DNA from 2 places in the Vagococcus hydrophili genome. Region 1 is predicted to be linked to the other one. Evidence: predicted binding sites of a transcription regulator. Region 1 holds the regulator's gene; the other holds the start of a gene.
What was found. The regulator HrcA, encoded in region 1, represses chaperone genes, less so after heat shock. The targets are predictions, from matches to a motif close to TTAGCACTCNNNNNNNNNGAGTGCTAA.
Positions count from the first base shown of each region.

Region 1 (4,445 bases):
TGTTATCTCCTGCAGTTGATAATACGTCGAATACGCCGTCACCTAATTCAAGGATAGAAACGTCAAATGTACCACCACCAAGGTCAAATACTAAAACTTTTTCTTCTTTATCTGTTTTATCTAAACCGTAAGCTAAAGCTGCTGCAGTAGGTTCGTTAACAATACGTTCTACTTCTAAACCAGCGATTTTACCAGCGTCTTTTGTTGCTTGACGTTGCGCGTCATTAAAGTATGCAGGTACAGTGATAACTGCTTTATCAACTTTTTCGCCTAAGTAATCTTCAGCGAAACCTTTTAGGTATTGTAAAATCATTGCTGAGATTTCTTGTGGTGTATAAGTTTTTCCTTCTACTTCTTCTTTAAAGCCAACTTCACCGATATGGCGTTTGATAGATGCGATTGTATTTGGGTTAGTTACTGCTTGACGTTTAGCAACTTCACCGACTTGGATTTCTCCATTTTTAAATGATACAACTGAAGGAGTTGTTCTGTTTCCTTCTGGGTTTGCGATAATTTTTGCTTCTCCGCCTTCTAATACTGATACTGCAGAGTTTGTTGTTCCTAAATCAATTCCGATAATTTTACTCATATTAAAAATCTCCCTTAATTTTTATTTTTTATTGTGCAACAATAACCATTGTCGGTCTTAAGACACGGTCATGTAAAATATAACCTTTTTGCAATACTTGGATTATTTCATCTGCAGCTTGACCTTCAGATGCTGGTAATGTTTGTACCGCTTGATGTTTATTAGGATCAAACGTTTCACCTAATGCTTGAATTTCTTCAACATTGGCTTCTTTTAACGCGTGAATCATTCCTTCTCTTACCATCTCAATCCCTTTTTTCATGCCTTCGTCTTGTGTTTCAATTTCAAGAGCACGATCCAGGTTATCTAATGAATTAAGTAATCCTGTTGCTAAGTTTTGTGCACGATACTTGGCAGCATCCTCACGTTCTTTGTTATTACGATTACGCATGTTAACAATCTCAGCTTGGGCACGTAGGAACTTGTCCTCCATGTCACTTAATTCTTGTTTTAACGTTTCTTCAACTGAAATTTCTTCTGTTACTTCAGTAGATGCTTCTTCGTTTTCAAGTTCTTCAATTTCTTCTTTCTTCAAATCATCCATCTCCTTTCAAATGCTTAATTCCTAATTGAATTATCTAAGCCTCGGTAATACGAATCCAAGTGACCTGATAACTCATCTGTAAAGACATTAACTAAGCCTAATAGTTTTGAATAGGACATACTGGTTGGTCCTAACAGAGCAATCACGCCTTTACCATGTTGCGGCACTTCATAAGAAGCAGTGATTAAACTCATATTTAAAAGTAATTCATTGGGAATCTCGTTACCAATACGAATATCAATCCCTGTTGTATCAGGCAATAATAGTTCGGTTAACTGATCCGAATCACTAATTAACGAATAAATGGATTTAAATTCTGAGATATCATTTAACATCCCTGAATCAAGTAAATTCATACCACCACTAATGTAAACTTGATCATCAAAAGCTTGATTAAAAACTTCTTCGAACAAGTACAAGACGTGTGATGAATTGGAGAAATACCTTTGTAAAACTAAAGGAATTTCTGTTCTTAACTTGTGGTACACCGTTAGTAAACTCTCGCCTACTAAACGATCATTAATGATGCGCGTCATTTTCTCAATATCCTCAGAACTAATTGTTTCAGGAATTGAAAAAACTTGGCTCTCTACATAACCTTGGTCCGTCACGATAATCGCAATCAATTGATTCCGATTAAGAGGGACAATCCTAAAACCTGTTAATCTGCGTTCTTTAACTTCTGGACCTAAGGAAAATGCTGTATAGCTAGTTAAGTCAGATAAAATATTAGCAGATTGTTCGATAATCTCATTCGTCGCATTGTATCTTCTATCTAGCAATTGACGAATCTTAACAATCTCATTTTGGGATATTTCAGCAGGTTGCATTAAATGATCCACATAATAACGATACCCTTTTATAGAAGGAACTCGTCCTGAAGATGAATGTGTTTTTTGAATAAGCTCTAGTTCTTCTAACTTCACTAAATCATTTCTGATCGTCGCAGAACTTGCTTTAATCCCTTCATTCATTAACGTTTTAGAGCCTACTGGAATACCAGTCTCTGTATAAATTTTTACCAGTAAATGTAAAATAGCGAGTTGTCTATCACTTAACATTATCATCACCTTCTTTTTACATTAGCACTCTTATTTACTAAGTGCTAACTACATTTACTAATATATCAAGTTATAATTTTATTGTCAACAATAATCCATCATTTTTTTAGCACTCTTATCTTTCGAGTGCTAATTTTTATGATTATGAGAATTAAGACAGAACTTCTATTTATAAGTTAAGCCTTTTCACATGTGATTTTAAACGGATTTTCCAAATCAACTCATACTCCATAAAAATTAGATATAATTATTAAATAAATATTAAGGAGGCAGTTTCAATGGCAAAAGAAAAGAAAAAGTTTAGTTTTCCAAGTGCTTACACGGTTATTTTGTTGGTATTATTATTAGTGATGATTTTAACTTATTTCATCCCCGCTGGTAAGTACGCTACCTTAAGTTACGACATGGACAAAAAAGAATTTGTTCTAACTGAACCCAAAGGCGAAACAAGTGTTGAACCCGGCAACCAAGCTACTCTTGATAAATACGGTATCAACACAAATCTCGATAAGTTTAAAGACGGTTCAGTCTATAAACCTGTCGCAATTCCTAACTCCTATGAAGAATTAGAACGTGAAAATCATGGTTTCTTCGGGGCAGTTAAAGAATTTCTAAACGCACCGATTCAAGGACTAGAAGAAAGTATTAGTGTTATCACCTTTGTTCTTATTCTTGGGGGGATCATTGGTATCATTAATAAAACCGGGGCATTTGCTGCGGGAATGAATTCTCTGTCCAAAAAATTAAATGGCCGTGAAAAGTGGTTAATCATTTTAACAATGACATTAATTTCAATTGGAGGAACAACTTTTGGTTTAGCTGAAGAAACCATTGCCTTTTATCCAATTTTAGTACCGATTTTTATTGCAGCAGGATATGACGCTCTCGTTGCCATCGCTACTATTTACTTAGGAAGTTGTATTGGAACACTTGGTTCAACGGTCAATCCATTTTCAATCGTTATTGCTAGTAATACAGCAGGGGTTACGTTTACCGATGGAATGGGCTTACGTCTTGCAATGTTAATCATCGGAACTCTAATGTGTATTGCCTATACTGTTCGTTACGCTGAGAGAGTACGTAAAAATCCTGAAACATCCCTTATTTATGATCAAAAAGAAATGTTAGAGAAAAAATTCTTACACAGTGACACGGATGCAGAAATACCTGTTTTTGATTTAAGAAAAAAATTAATGTTAATTATTTTTGCTTTAGGTTTTGTTGTCATGGTTTACGGGGTAAAAGAATTAAACTGGATGTTCGTTGAAATTTCTTCATTATTCCTATTAATCACCTTTATCCTAGCGTTAATTTCTGGCTTGAATGAAAAAACTTTCGTTGGTGAATTTGTTACTGGCGCTAGTGAATTACTAAGCGTTGCTTTAGTTATTGCCTTAGCTCGTGGAGTAACTATTATCATGGAAAATGCCATGATTAGTGACACATTGATGTATCAATTAAGTAATGGCGTTTCGAGTATGAAAGGGCCAGTCTTTACAACCGTTTTATACTTTGTTTACATCTTACTAGGCTTCTTTATTCCATCATCTTCTGGACTTGCGGTATTGTCTATGCCAATTATGGCACCATTAGCAGATGTCGTTAATGTAGACCGTGCTCTTGTAATTGATGCCTATAACTGGGGACAAGGAATCATTTCATTTATCGCCCCAACCGGATTAGTCCTAGCATCACTTGCTATGGTTGAAATCACCTTTGATAAATGGGTAAAATTCGTCATGAAACTAATGATCGCTATTGCTATTGTTTCTATTATATTATTGGCGATAGGTGTTTATTTATAAGCGTGATGAAAAAGGCGTTTTGCTCCAAGCAGTTGGAAGAAATTAAAAACAATTCGTGCTCTTTGAATTGATTTTAGTTTCTGAAACTGCCGTAGGAGCTGCCTTTTGAATCCGGACTACATAGAGTGAATAAAAAATCGTTTTGCTCCGAGTAACTGGAAGGAATGACTAATAATCCGCGCTTTTTGGATTATTAGTCATTCCTGAAGTTACCGAAGGAGCAGATTTTTTATTCCGGACTACACAGCGTGATGAAAAAGGCGTTTTGCTCCAAGTATTAACAAAGAAGGTTTAGGAATTAAGTTTTCACTTTACTTCCTAAACCTTTTTATTATGATATTAAAAATTCTTTAAAAACTTCATTCCCTAAAATCAGACCTTTATCAGTTAAAGCTAACTTATCTCCTGATTTAAACAACATTTCATCCAGAATTAATTTCTCAATG
Region 1 covers NZ_CP049887.1:2,825,094-2,829,538, forward strand. The annotation lists gene dnaK (molecular chaperone DnaK) at 1-589, opposite strand, end outside; gene grpE (nucleotide exchange factor GrpE) at 618-1,133, opposite strand; gene hrcA (heat-inducible transcriptional repressor HrcA) at 1,148-2,194, opposite strand; gene G7082_RS13880 (YfcC family protein) at 2,473-3,999, shown strand; gene hemW (radical SAM family heme chaperone HemW) at 4,331-4,445, opposite strand, start outside.

Region 2 (4,445 bases), 900 kb from region 1:
TTCGGTGCTCAGACCACAATTCTTCTAGTACAGATTGATGAGAGGTTAAATTAGCTTGTTCTTGATCATAGTATCCCACAGTGACGTGATGACCTAGTTTTTTAGAGCCTTTAATTAAGGGAATATCTTCTATGATTGATTTTAATAAGGTCGACTTCCCTACACCATTAGGACCAACTAAAGCAATCGCTTCTTGTTTTCTCACTTGGAAATCAATTGGCTCACACAGAATAGTTTCTTCGTAACCAATCGCCGCTTGTGCGACATCCAATACTTCACGACCTGATTGTCTTTCAATACCAAACAAGAATTTTGCTGATTTTTCATCCCCTTGTGGTTTATCCATTCGGTCCATTTTCTCTAACTGTTTTCTTCGACTTTGAGCTCGTTTTGTTGTCGATGCTCGGACTAAATTTCGCGCTACAAAATCTTCTAATTTTGAAATCTCCACTTGTTGTTTTTCAAATTCTTTCCATTCTCGCTCTAAACGTTCTGCCTTTTGATCCAAATAACGGCTATAATTTCCTTTATAATGACTCATTTTCATGCGGCTAATTTCATACACTTCTTGAACGATTTTATCTAGGAAATAACGGTCATGAGAAACCATTAATAAAGCCCCTCGATAATTTTGAAGATAATTTTCTAACCAACCCAATGTTTCAATGTCCAAGTGGTTGGTCGGCTCATCTAAAATCAATAATGAAGGTTTTTCCAGTAATAACTTAGCCAAAGCTAGACGTGTTTTTTGCCCACCAGATAAGTTACTAATCAAGTGATCTAAATAACTTTCATCAAATCTAAAACCATGGAGCACAGATTTAATTTCCGATTCATAACCGTAGCCATTTAAATCATTAAATTCATGCTGAAGACGATCGTATTCATTTAAAACTTGCTCATATTGTTTCGCATTTTCTTGTACAGTGATATCTGATATTTGAGCTTCAAGGGCTCTTAAACGACGTTCCATTTTTTGAATCGGTTCAAAAACAGTTAACATCTCTTCCCAAATTGTTTTGGTTGATTCAAGACCAGTATGTTGATCTAAATATCCGATTGTTAAGTCTTTCGTTTTAGAAATTGATCCTTGATCAGCTTCCTCAATGCCAGCTAATATTTTTAATAATGTTGATTTACCTGCCCCATTACGACCGACTAAAGCAATTCGACTTCTATCTTGAACTTCTAATTGTATATTTTGAAATAGCACCTCGTCACCAAAAAGACGCGCTACCTGATTTGCTTGTAATAAAATCATCTCATTCTCCACCTTTAGTATTCTTTGCTTAGTTTATCATATAATTTACGCTAGATGCTCATTCAATTGTGATTATTGTCATCTTTTCCAAGCGTAAAAATTGCATTTAATTAATGGAGACTGTATTCTATTAACGTGAAGATTATAACAATGCTTAATGTTTATTATAATAAGTGAGGGAAAAAATATGAAAGAAGCTGTCATTCCAAAGGCAACAGCAAAACGCTTGCCTTTATACTATCGATATTTAAAATTTTTATTTGATTCAGGAAAGAACAAAGTTTCATCTACTGAATTAAGTGAAGCTGTGAAAGTGGATAGCGCTACTATCCGTCGTGATTTTTCATACTTTGGAGAATTAGGAAAACGTGGCTATGGTTACGATGTAGAAAGTTTAATGAACTTTTTTGCTAAAACATTAAACGAAGATAAATTAACGAACGTTGCTTTAGTTGGTGTGGGTAATTTAGGTCACGCTCTAATTAACTACCGTTTCCACCAAAGCGACAGCATCCGTATTAGTGCTGCTTTTGAAATCGACGAAGATATCGTTGGTCGCATTTTGGACGGTGTGCCTGTTTATTCTTCTAGCGAGTTAGTTCAACAAGTGAAAGAACAACACATTGAAGTTGCTATTTTAACTGTTCCAACACACTCTGCTCAAGAAAACGCAGATCGTTTAGTTGAAGCTGGCGTTAAAGGGATTATGAACTTTACACCTGTTCGTCTTAATGTTCCTGATCACGTTCAAGTTCAAAATGTGGACTTAACAAACGAAATGCAAACATTAATTTACTTCTTATCACACTACAAAGAAAACAAAGAAGATTAAATAAAAAACATTCATTTATCCTAAATTTTAGGATAAATGAATGCTTTTTTTATTATTCAAAAGGCAATACTTCTAAATACATTTTTTAATTCATCGTCAATTGCAATAAAATCACCAGCGTATTCATTCCAGCATGGGCTATTATCGTCGTTAAAATTGAACCTGTTTTTTTATATAGTAGAAAGAAGAAAAAGCCTAAACCGCCATACAGTAAAAAATGACCATCTCCGTGCATCACAGAAAAGATTGCCGAACTGATAATAGCACTCCACCACACATTCAACTTTTGATTCAAAAAATTAATCAAACTAAAGCGAAAGATAAATTCTTCCATAATCGGTCCTGCTATTGTCACTGCCAAAATAAAAAATGGCGAAGCTCGTACCATGTTAGCTATATCTTGCGTATTTTGTGATCCTGTCGTTTGTTTTAAGACAATCATCTCAAACATTCCTATAATAATTTGTAAAAACCAACTCATGATAATTCCAAGTAAGCCGATCAAGATAATTTTAGAAAGCGGCATGTTTCTTTCTGACATCGTGCTTTCTTTTTTAGTCTTCATATTTATTATGGTTAGCACAACTGCCCCCAATAGATACATCACAGCGGTTAAGTTAGTCAGCATACCTTTTGGTACAGTTAAAGCAGAAAATAAAAGTGGACTATTTAAAACGCCTAAAAAAATAAAAACACTTAATAGCGTATTTTTATTAATATTCATAAAACCATCTCCAGATATTTTTCTTCATCATACCATAGAAAAAAGCCACAACTCATCAAAATTCTTGCAAAAATATTTTTTTATAGGTATGATGTAAGAGTAGTTTAGCACTCCGTATTGACGAGTGCTAAAGAAGTAAAAATTATCTTTTATATTCGGAGGGATATCAATTGTTAAAACCATTAGGCGATCGCGTCATTATCGAAGTTAAAGAAGAAGAAGAAAAATCTGTAGGTGGCATTGTTTTAACATCTGCATCAAAAGAAAAATCACAATCAGGTGTGATTGTAGCTGTTGGACAAGGACGTACTTTAGACAACGGAACAACATTACCCGTAACAGTAGCAGTTAACCAAACTGTTTTATTTGAAAAATATACTGGTCAAGAAGTAAAACATGATGGAAAAGAATACCTAATCCTTCATGAAAAAGATATTATCGCAATCGTAGAATAAAAAATAATTTATGAGGTGAATGATTAATCATGGCAAAAGATATTAAATTTTCAGAAGACGCACGTAGTTCAATGATGCGTGGTGTTGATACATTAGCTGATATTGTTAAAGTAACATTAGGACCTAAAGGACGTAACGTTGTTTTAGACAAATCATTTGGTTCTCCATTAATTACAAATGACGGCGTTACAATCGCTAAGGAAGTTGAATTAGAAGACCGTTTTGAAAACATGGGTGCTCAATTAGTAGCCGAAGTTGCTTCTAAAACAAACGACATCGCAGGTGACGGTACAACAACTGCCACTGTCTTAACTCAAGCTATCGTTCGTGAAGGACTTAAAAACGTGACTGCTGGCGCTAACCCAATTGGGATTCGTCGCGGGATTGAACTTGCAACTAAAAAGGCTGTTGAAGAATTACACGCCATTTCTAAACAAGTTGATTCAAAAGAAGCTATCGCACAAGTTGCGGCAGTCTCTTCAGGAAGTGACACAATCGGTGACTTAATTTCTCAAGCAATGGCAAAAGTTGGTAACGACGGCGTTATTACGATTGAAGAATCAAAAGGAATCGAAACAGAATTAGACGTGGTTGAAGGAATGCAATTTGATCGTGGTTACTTATCACAATACATGGTAACTGATAACGATAAAATGGAAGCTGTCTTAGAAAATCCATACCTTTTAATTACAGATAAAAAAATCTCAAGTATTCAAGATATCTTGCCTTTACTTGAACAAATTTTACAACAAAACAAACCGTTATTAATTATTGCTGATGACGTTGATGGGGAAGCTTTACCAACACTTGTATTAAATAAAATCCGTGGAACATTTAACGTAGCGGCTGTTAAAGCTCCTGGGTTTGGTGATCGCCGTAAAGAAATGCTTGAAGATATCGCAACACTTACTGGCGCAACAGTAATTACTGACGAATTAGGCTTAGACTTGAAAGAAACAACAATCGAAGCTTTAGGTACAGCAAGTAAAGTGGTTATCGATAAAGATAGCACTGTTATCGTTGAAGGTGGCGGAAACAAAGAAGTCATCAGCAACCGAGTAGCGTTAATCCGTTCTCAAATCGCTGAAACAACTTCTGATTTTGACCGTGAAAAACTACAGGAACGTTTAGCTAAATTAGCTGGCGGAGTTGCCGTGGTTAAAGTTGGTGCTG
Region 2 covers NZ_CP049887.1:678,168-682,612, forward strand. The annotation lists gene G7082_RS03270 (ABC-F family ATP-binding cassette domain-containing protein) at 1-1,261, opposite strand, end outside; gene G7082_RS03275 (redox-sensing transcriptional repressor Rex) at 1,449-2,093, shown strand; gene G7082_RS03280 (CPBP family intramembrane glutamic endopeptidase) at 2,179-2,817, opposite strand; gene groES (co-chaperone GroES) at 2,988-3,272, shown strand; gene groL (chaperonin GroEL) at 3,302-4,445, shown strand, end outside.
Region 2: groES (co-chaperone GroES) is a predicted target of HrcA. The motif match lies at 2,922-2,948, and genes of this name have one in related genera.